One region of the Paeniglutamicibacter kerguelensis genome, then DNA from elsewhere that is predicted to be linked to it. Evidence: riboswitches for the same ligand, from Rfam matches in the RefSeq annotation. Region 1 holds a riboswitch; each other region holds the start of a gene.

Region 1 (3,266 bases):
CGCCCAACGCCCTGGCAAAGTCGACGTCGTGGGTCACCGCAATGATTGCCGTGCCGCGGGCCAACTCCTCGCGCAACAGCATGGCAAGCTCCCGCCATGTGTTTGCGTCCTGGCCGAAGGTCGGCTCGTCGAGGATCAGGATCGCCGGGCTGGAGGCCAGGACCGTGGCCACCGACAACCGCCGTTTTTCCCCGCCCGAAAGGGTGAACGGGTTGGCTTCGGCCAGGTGTTCGAGCCGGAGCCGCAGCAAGAGTTCATCGACCCGTTGCTCGATGGACTCGGCGTCGAAGAGCGGTTCCTTGGTCCCGGGTTTCACGGCAAGCCGTGGACCGAAGGCCAGTTCCTCGCGGACCGTGGCGGCCACGAACTGGTGCTCCGGCTCCTGGAAGACCGAACCGATGCGGCCGACCAGCTCGGTTGCACGCCAATTGTAGGGGCGTGCTTCGGTGCCGTCGGCGAGCTCCCCGGTGGCCATCAGGCTGCCCGAGGCCTGGGGCAGGAGCCCGCCCAGGGTCAGCGCAAACGTCGACTTGCCAGCCCCGTTGGCCCCGCGGATGCACCAGGAGTTGCCGCCGGTGATTCGGAGGTCCAGGTTGCCGGCGGCAACCGTTCCGCCCTTTTTCCGGGTGACCGACAGGTCCTTGGCCTCCAGCAAAACGGGGCCGTTCTCCGGGACCGGATCGATGGCCTCGATCGTGGGCGAGTACCCGGGCACCCAGACGCCCGCCGAGATGAGTTCATCGCGCACCTGGCCCGGCGCAAAGAGCAGCTCGGGGCTCCCGTCATGCGCCACTCCTCCTCCGGGTTCCAGCACGATGACCCTGTCCATGTACGGTGCCCAGGCGTCGAGGCGGTGTTCGACGATCAGCAGCGTTGCCCCGGTGGAGTCCAGAGCCTTGATGACCGCATCGCGGACCTCAAGGACCCCGGCCGGGTCAAGGTTTGCCGTGGGTTCGTCAAGCAGCACAAGGCCCGGTCCCATGGCAAGGATTCCGGCAAGCGCCAGGCGTTGTTTTTGCCCGCCCGAAAGTGCGCCCGTCGGGTGGTCCAGCGGGACATCCAGGCCGACCGCGTCGAGCGCCTCGACAACCCGCCGCTGGATCTCTGCCGGCGGCACCGACAGGTTCTCGGCTCCAAAGGCCACGTCGTCACCGACCCTGGCCTGGACCACTTGGGTTTCGGGGTCTTGTTGCATGAGCCCCACCATGCCGCGGCCCTCGGACGCTGGTTGGCCATCGAGCAGGAGTTCCCCGGAGGAGTATGCTTCGTCGTCTTCGTGAAGGACCCCGGCCAGGGCATAGAGGAGCGTGGACTTGCCGGCACCGGAAGCGCCGGCCAACAGCACGCGTTGCCCCGCGTGAATTTCCAGGTCGAGTCCCCACAGGGCCGGGTTGCTCCGGTCTGCGTGGCGCCACCCCCAGTCCTTGGCGGTGACCGACACGGCCGCAGCATGCTTGTTCGGCAGCGGGGTGCCGGATCCGTGGCGCAGCGTTGAAGGGGTGTTCATGGATTCGGGACCTTCCTAGCCGAACGTTGGTTCGGTTGCCGCCTTGCGGCTGGCCAAGGCGCCCAGCGCACCGGTCTTGGCCAGGGCACGGGTGGCGTAGAAGGACAGCAGGCCTGCAATGACCATGCCGGAGATGGTCATGAAGGCAACGTACGTCAGCTGCATGGCCATGGTGTATTCGGGGAACCAGCGGAAGATAAAGGCGTCGTTGATGCCGCCGAACAGGCCCGCCATGGCGCCGGCCAGCAGTGCCACGGGCAGGTTCCAGCGGCGGTAGCGGAACGCGGCAAAGACGGCTTCGGCGCCCAGGCCCTGGACCAGTCCGGAAGCCAATACCGTCAAGCCGAATTCGGAACCCAGCAGCGCGCTCACCATTGCGGCGACAAGTTCGCAGAAGAGTGCGGCTCCGGGTTTGCGGATAATGAGTGCACCCAGTACCGCGGGGAACAGCCACATGCCCGCCAGCAGTGCGGAGGACGGCGGGAAGGCCAGGAACAAGACGTCGAATACGTGGTGGGTGTTGTTCCAGGCCCAGAAGATGACGCCCGAGGAAACTGCGATGACCGCGGCAATGACAATGTCGACGACACGCCAGGCGTTGGTCTTGGGTGCTGTGGTGTTTCGGCCGTTGCGGCCTTCGATGGTGCTCATGATGGTGATCCTCCTTGGATACAAGGAGGGGAGGGAATGCGATTTCTCAGCGCACCCCTGAGAACTCGACTTCCTTCGCCGGTACTAGCCGGGGCAGGTTCGAGGGTCTGCGGCTTTCCGCACTCTCAGCGCCTTGGCACGGACTAAACCGTGCGGCGCTCCCCTGTCGTGATTGTTTCAGTCCTGCCATGCTACCGCAGGCTATGCTGGGGAAGGTACCGTTGCCGCAACACATTGGGAGCACTCGTGAACCGCATGATGAAACTTCTTGGCCCCTTGATCTCCATCGCCGCAGGATTCGTCGGCGGGAAGATCGTCGACAAGCTGTGGGTCGGGTTTACCGGCCAGCAGCCTCCAAAGCACGGAAACAAGGAAGCCCAAGCGGAAGCCACAATGCGCCAGGCAATCGCGTTTGCCCTGCTTTCGGCCATCACCGCGGCGCTGATCCAGGTGCTCACCGACCGCGGCACACAGAAGGCAATTGCGAAGTTCACCAAGAGCTCGTAACTTAGTGACTTCTAGGACCCGAAGATTCTTCTTCGGGTCCTTTTCGTTGTGTCCCCGTCGGCGGACGCTAATCCATGAAGTCGGTGCGGTCCGAACCCGGATGCCCACCGCGCTCTTGGCTTTCGCGTTTTCCTGCCGCATCAACGACCTTGGCCAGCTCGTCGGTGACCAGAGTGTCGCGCTTGAGGTGGCGGGTGCGGTAGCCGGCGCGGCCAACCATGTGGGCCGAGACCGGCGCGGTGAGCAGCTGGACGATCCAGGCCAACAGCAACACCGGGACAACCGCCCAGCTGCGAAGCTCCAGGCCCAGCGCGGAAAGCAACAGGAACAGGCCCAACACCTGGGGCTTGGTCGCCGCGTGCATGCGTGAAAGCAGGTCCGGGAAGCGGAGCATGCCGATGCCCGCGGCGAGGGACATGAGGCAGCCCAAGATCATGAAAACGCCGGCAACAATGTCGATGATCGTGTCGTTCATCAGGCGTTCCTCCGGTCCGTGACATAGCGGGAAACCGTGACCGAGCCAATGAACCCCACGAGGCAGGCCAGGACCACGAACACGAGGTTGTTGGTGTGCTTGTTCACCGTCATCTCAAGGCACAGC
Region 2 (3,266 bases), 1.6 Mb from region 1:
CCACAGCCGCGGCCAGCAGTGTCTGGCCCAGTGCCGCGGAAACTTCGGGGTCGGCTTCGGGTGCGGACCCGCGCACTGGCGAGGGGGTCTCCGGGGTCCCGGTCCCCGGGGTGCTGCAGGCGCTCACCGCCAGCAGTGCTGCAAACAAGGAACCAGTGATCAGGGCGCGTACCGGGCGTGGAAGGGGCATGGCCCCATCCTAATTCCGGATCCCGGGCATGGTCGAGGCCAGGGGCGCCCCGGGTTCCCGCGCCGGTCTTCTGCGCGGGAACCCGGGAGGGCGGGCCGTCCTAGACCCTGGCCGGAACCTCCAGCTCGGGCAGGTAGACCTTGCCGCCGGCGGCGAGGAACTCCCGGCTCTTTTCGCGCATGCCGTCGTACATCCCGGCGATGGCGGCCTGCGAATCCGCCGACCCGTACTCGTCCCTGATGTCCTGGCTGATGCGCATCGAGCAGAACTTCGGGCCGCACATGGAGCAGAAGTGCGCGGTCTTGGCCGGTTCGGCCGGCAGCGTCTCGTCGTGGAAGGACTCCGCGGTGACCGGATCCAGCGACAGGGCGAACTGGTCGCGCCAGCGGAACTCGAAGCGCGCTTTGGACAGCGCATCGTCCCGCTCGGAAGCGCCCGGATGCCCCTTGGCCAGGTCCGCGGCGTGCGCGGCGATCTTGTAGGTGATGACCCCGGTCTTCACGTCGTCCTTGTTCGGCAGGCCCAGGTGTTCCTTGGGGGTCACGTAGCAGAGCATCGCGGTGCCGTAGCGGGCGATCTCCGTGGCGCCGATCGCGCTGGTGATGTGGTCGTAGCCCGGTGCGATGTCGGTGACCAGCGGGCCCAGCGTGTAGAAGGGCGCGCCCTGACACAGTTCCTGCTGCCGCTCGACGTTTTCCCGCACCAGATGGAACGGGATGTGCCCGGGCCCCTCGACCATGACCTGCACGTCGTATTCCCACGCCCGCGCCGTCAGCTCCGCCAGGGTGTCCAGCTCGGCGAATTGCGCGGCGTCGTTGGCATCGGCAATCGAGCCGGGGCGCAGCCCGTCGCCCAGGGAGAACGCCACGTCGTATTGCGCGAAGATCTCGCACAGTTCGTCGAAGTGCGTGTACAGGAAGTTCTCCTGGTGGTGCGCCAGGCACCAGCCGGCCATGATGGCCCCTCCGCGCGAGACGATGCCCGTCACCCGGTTGGCCGTCAGCGGCACGTAGCGCAGCAACACCCCGGCATGGATGGTCATGTAGTCGACGCCCTGCTCGCACTGCTCGATCACGGTGTCGCGGAAAATTTCCCAGGTCAGCGCGTTGGCCTCGCCGTTGACCTTTTCCAGCGCCTGGTAGATCGGTACGGTGCCGATGGGGACCGGGGCGTTGCGGATGAGCCATTCGCGGGTGGTGTGGATGTCGTCGCCCGTGGACAGGTCCATGACGGTGTCGGCGCCCCACTGGGTGGCCCATTGCAGCTTGTCCACTTCCTCGGCGATGGAACTTGTCACCGCGGAGTTGCCGATGTTGGCGTTGATCTTCACCAGGAACGCCTTGCCGATGACCATGGGCTCGGACTCGGGGTGGTTGATGTTGGCGGGGATGATCGCCCGGCCCGCGGCGACCTCGCTGCGCACCAGCTCCACGTCGCAGTTCTCACGCAGGGCAACGAAGCGCATTTCCGGGGTGGTGATGCCCCGGCGGGCGTAGTGCATCTGGGTCACCCGCTTCCCGGCGCCCGAGCGCCGCGGTTTGGGCCTGGCCCCCTTCCATTCGGCCGAGGCGGCTCCCCGGCGCATCGCCGACTTGCCGTCGTCGAGCAGGTTGCGTTCCCGGCCCGCATAAGTCTCGGTGTCCGAGCGTTCCGCGATCCACTGTGCGCGGAACGGAGGCAACCCCACGACCGGGTCGCTGCCCGGCCCCGCGGTGCGGTACACCCGCAGCGGGTCGTTGGGCTGCCCGTTGGGGGAGGGTTCCAACGCGATCTCGGTCACCGGGACCCGGATCCCTGATCCGGCATCCTCGAGGTAGGCCAGTGAATGGGACCTCAGGGACTGGGTTTCGGTTGCCGCGGGGGCGTCTTGGGCAGGGGTGGTCGTTGTTTCGATGGTGCTCAAGGAGTACTCACTTCCTTCGCCGGCATTACCCGGACAGGTTCGACGGTCGCAAGCTGCGTCAGCTCGATCTCAGCCCCTGCAAGGGCTCCCGTGTGGTCGTAAGTGAAGCTACAGCACATTCCGCCGAAGGGTCAAATGTAACGTTGGACACTCGCGGTGCGGGTTCCCGGCTGGCAAGCCCGGGGCGGCTTGCACTTCGTTGGGGGCGGAAAACGGCCCGGCTGCCGCTTGCGGCCCATGCCCGGTGGGCCGCGGCCGACTGCCCGCAAACGGCCGGCCGCGACACGTGGCGCGGGCTTGGTTTTTGCCGATCCGCTGCGGGCTTGGGTGACATGTTCGATGCCGAAATGCATTGGCAGGTGTCCAGCCGATGGTCCGGACTTCGCCGCATGGCCGGGAGTGTGGCAAAATAGATTCTTGGGTCTACTGGGTTCTGCTCCTGCCGCAGGGGGAACGAATCAACAGTTGAACCGCCGAGGATCCGCAAACGGGTCCCGGTACCAAGCTTCGGAACACCACATCTTTCCGCCAAAGCGTTTTTGCGCGTCGGGGAAAATAAGTGTCCCGTGTCTAAGGTGGGTGACCTGCGGCGTCTGCCTAGGAGATGCATTCATGCATATTCTCGACTCTGTCGATGCAGCCTCGCTGCGCACCGATGTTCCGGCCTTCCGCGCCGGTGACACCGTCAAGGTTCACGTAAACATCATCGAAGGCAAGAACTCCCGTGTCCAGGTCTTCCAGGGCTTCGTCCTTGGTCGCCAGGGCGATGGCGTTCGCGAAACCTTCACCGTTCGCAAGGTCTCCTTCGGCGTCGGCGTAGAGCGTACCTTCCCGGTACACTCCCCGGTCCTCGAAAAGATCGAACTGGTAACCCGCGGCGACGTTCGCCGTGCGAAGCTGTTCTACATGCGCGATCGCCACGGCAAGGCTGCGAAGATCCGCGAAAAGCGCGACTTCCGCACCGCCAAGTAGCAAGAAAAGCGAGTACCTTCGTTTCCGCCTTCGTGCGGTCACGGGGATCCATCGTGGATCAACCTACAGAATCGGATAGTTTTTCCGCTTCAGCAAAGCGCCGGTCCCGTTCGCGGGGCTGGCGCTTTGCCGTTGGCGCCCTCATGGCCGCGGCCGTGATCACCTTGGTGATCCGTGCGACGGTCGTTGATTTCTTCTACA
Region 3 (3,266 bases), 1.2 Mb from region 1:
GCGGGTAGATGGCCTTGAGCGTGTCGACCACCGCGGTCTTGGCCATGACCGGGCGCATCTGCGAGAGGCGCTCGAAACCGTGGCGGCCGTGGTAGGAACCCATGCCGGAGGCCCCGACCCCGCCGAAGGGAAGCCCCGGCACGGCAACGTGCAGGTTCGGGGCGTTGTGCACGATCGCACCGGCACGCACCTGGTCGCCGAAGGACGACTGCAGGCGCGGGTTTTCGCTGAACAGATAGGCGGCCAGCGGGTTGGGGCGCGAGTTGATGAAACGCACCGCCGCGTCGAAGCTGTCGACCTTGAGGATCGGCAGGATCGGCCCGAAGATTTCCTCCTGCATGAGCGGGGAGTCCGGATCGACGTTGATCATCACCGTGGGTTCGATCTTGAGCGTCGCCTCGTCGTATCCGCCGCCGATCACCACCTCCCCGTGCTCCAGGTAGGAGACGAGCCTGTTGAAGTGCGCCCGGTTGACGATCCGCCCGTAGTCGCGGCTGTGCATCGGGGACTTGCCGTAGAACCCGGTGATGGCCTTGGCGAGCTGCTTTTCCAGGGGCTCGGCCGCGTTCCCGACGGCCAACACGTAGTCGGGTGCCACGCAGGTCTGGCCCGCGTTCATGAACTTCCCGTAGGCCAGGCGCCTGGCCACGGCCGCGTGGGAACCGTCCATCACCACGGCCGGGGACTTGCCGCCCAGTTCCAGGGTGACCGGCGTCAGGTGTTCGGCCGCTGCGCGCGCCACGATCCGCCCGACTTTTTCCCCTCCGGTGTAGAAAATGTGGTCGAAATGCTGCTCCAGGAGGACCTTGCTGGTGCCGGCGCCGCCCTGGATCACTGCGTAGGCACGCTGGTCCAGGAACTGCGGGAGCAGCTTCCCCAGCGCGATCGACGTGGCGGGGGCCAATTCGGAGGGCTTGAGCACCGCCACGTTGCCCGCGGCGATGGCCGCAACCAGCGGGGCGAGCATCAGCTGCAGCGGGTAGTTCCACGGGCCGATGACCAGCACCACGCCCAGCGGCTGCGGTTCGATCTTGGCCGCCGCGGGATGCAACGCCAGCGGGATCTTCACGGCCTTGGATTCCATCCACTCCGAAAGGTGCAGCTGGGCGTGGTCGATCTCGGCGCGCACCATGTCGATTTCGGTAAGCTTCGCCTCGACGGCGCTCTTGCCCAGGTCATCGGCCAGCGCATCGATGAAGTCCTGCTGGTGCGCATCCAGCATGCGTTCCAGGGCCTTGAGCTGCGATGCCCTGAAGCGCCGCGGGTGCGCCAAACGCGTGGCCACCACATCGTGCATGGCGTCAACGATTTCGATGATTTTTGCCGGATCCTCCGCGACGACCCGGGGTAGCTCAAGCTCGTTCAACGCCGCGCTCTCGAGGGGAGCCACGGGTTCGGAATTGGAAGGAAAAATGCCCATACCCAGAGCCTACGGCGAGGCCAGCCGCTCCGACAGTGTGCCGCGCCCGGCGTGCCGTACCCTAATCGCCGGCGGAAGAAATGTAGTTGCACTGCAGGCCCGGTCGTGGGATAGGCTCGCGCTTAGTGACACGGGGTGTTGGGCGCATGGGCGCCCAACTGAGATAAGACCCGTCGCACCTGATCTAGTTCGTACTAGCGGAGGGATGTTGCTAATGGAATCCATTGCGCCTTCATTTGTTGTAAGCCCCGGCGAGTTGGCCGACTGCGTGTCGGCCCTGCGCGCCTCCACCCCCCTGATCCAGTGCATCAGCAACAGCGTGGTCACCAATTTCACGGCCAATGTGCTGCTGGCCGCCGGCGCCTCGCCGGCCATGGCCGACCTGCCCGGGGAGGCCGGCGATTTTGCCGCGATTGCCTCCGGAACCCTCATCAACCTGGGCACCCCCTACGCCGAACAGCGTGCCGGTGCCCTTGAGGCCGTCACTGCGGCCAACGCCGCGGGCACGCCATGGGTACTGGACCCGGTTGCCGTGGGGTCCCTGCGGGTCCGCACCGAGCTGGCCTTCGAGCTGCGCGGTCTGAACCCGACAGCCATCCGCGGCAACGCCTCCGAAATCATGGTGCTTGCGGAGTCCGGCAACGGCGGCCGCGGGGTCGAGTCCACGGATTCGGTGGAATCCGCCGCATCCCATGCCCGGTCCCTGGCCTTGCTCACCGGTGCCGTCGTTGCGGTTTCCGGCCCGCGGGACCTGGTGACCGACGGCACGCGGACCGTGCTGGTGCACGGCGGCAGCAGCCTGTTGACGCGTGTGACCGGCGGCGGATGCGCCCTCGGGGCAATCTGCGCGGCATTCCTTGCGGTCCACGACGACCCGCTGGTCGCGACAGTCGCGGCACATGCGTTCTACTCGGCCGCCGCCGAACGCGCTGAACTTCTCAGCAACGGGCCCGGCACCTTCGCCGTGAACTTCCTCGACGCGCTGGCCCTGGTCGGCCCGCAGGAACTCAAGGAAAAGGCGGTGCTTTCCTGATGCGGGAACTCAGCGTCTACCTGGTTGCCGATTCGGCCTCGACCGCCGGCCGGCCCCTGGATGAAATCATTGCGGCCGCGGTTGCCGGCGGAGTCAAGACGGTCCAGCTGCGATGCAAGGACATGCCGGCGGCCCAGTTCCTGGAGGTGGTCCGCAAGTCCTCCGTCCACACCGCCGGACGCGCCGACCTGCTGGTCAACGACCGCGTCGACGTGTACCTGGCGGCCCGAGCCGCGGGCGCCAGCGTGCAGGGTGTGCACATCGGCCAGTCCGACATCCCCGCCGAACTGGTCCGCGCGCTGATCGGCCCCGACGCGGTGCTGGGCCTGAGCGCCTCCAAGGATGCGCAGATCGCCGCCGCCAACGAACTCAACGCCCGCTTCCCCGGCACCATCGACTACCTGGGCGTCGGGGCGGTCCATGCAACCCCCACCAAGAAGGACCATCCCGAACCGCTCGGCCATGCGGGCCTGGCCCGGGCCGTCGGCCAGAGCACGCTGCCGTGTGTGGCCATCGGCGGCCTCTCAATGGCCGACGTCGACGGCATCGTCGCCAGCGGGGCGGCCGGCATGGCCGTGGTCCGCGCGATTTGCGCGGCGGAGGACCCGCAGGCCGCCAGCAGCGAACTGCTCGGCGCCTGGGAAGGTGCGACCCGATGAGCCAAGACATCAAGAACATCCTGTCCATTGCGGGTTCCGACCCCTCCGGCGGCGCCGGCATCCAGGCTGACCTGAAATCGATTGCCGCCTGCGGCGGCTACGGAATGGCCGTCGTCAGCGCGCTCACGGCCCAGAACACCCACGGGGTGCGGGC

Evidence for each region. Region 1 has a riboswitch for thiamine pyrophosphate ahead of JOF47_RS13320 (ECF transporter S component). Riboswitches for the same ligand answer to the same signal wherever they lie in the genome.
Region 2: it holds a riboswitch for thiamine pyrophosphate, as region 1 does, so the genes downstream of both, thiC (phosphomethylpyrimidine synthase ThiC) here and JOF47_RS13320 (ECF transporter S component) in region 1, are expected to answer to the same signal.
Region 3: it holds a riboswitch for thiamine pyrophosphate, as region 1 does, so the genes downstream of both, thiM (hydroxyethylthiazole kinase) here and JOF47_RS13320 (ECF transporter S component) in region 1, are expected to answer to the same signal.

Annotation. Positions count from the first base shown of each region.
Region 1 is NZ_JAGIOF010000001.1:2,894,255-2,897,520, forward strand. It holds gene JOF47_RS22360 (ATP-binding cassette domain-containing protein) at 1-1,507, opposite strand, end outside; gene JOF47_RS13320 (ECF transporter S component) at 1,523-2,158, opposite strand; TPP riboswitch at 2,212-2,333, opposite strand; gene JOF47_RS13325 (DUF4235 domain-containing protein) at 2,414-2,665, shown strand; gene mnhG (monovalent cation/H(+) antiporter subunit G) at 2,733-3,140, opposite strand; gene JOF47_RS13335 (MrpF/PhaF family protein) at 3,140-3,266, opposite strand, start outside.
Region 2 is NZ_JAGIOF010000001.1:1,335,137-1,338,402, forward strand. It holds gene JOF47_RS05985 (ankyrin repeat domain-containing protein) at 1-190, opposite strand, end outside; gene thiC (phosphomethylpyrimidine synthase ThiC) at 291-2,093, opposite strand; TPP riboswitch at 2,088-2,195, opposite strand; gene rplS (50S ribosomal protein L19) at 2,706-3,065, shown strand; gene lepB (signal peptidase I) at 3,119-3,266, shown strand, end outside.
Region 3 is NZ_JAGIOF010000001.1:4,135,485-4,138,750, reverse strand. It holds gene JOF47_RS18805 (aldehyde dehydrogenase family protein) at 1-1,420, opposite strand, end outside; TPP riboswitch at 1,542-1,643, shown strand; gene thiM (hydroxyethylthiazole kinase) at 1,635-2,453, shown strand; gene thiE (thiamine phosphate synthase) at 2,453-3,112, shown strand; gene thiD (bifunctional hydroxymethylpyrimidine kinase/phosphomethylpyrimidine kinase) at 3,109-3,266, shown strand, end outside.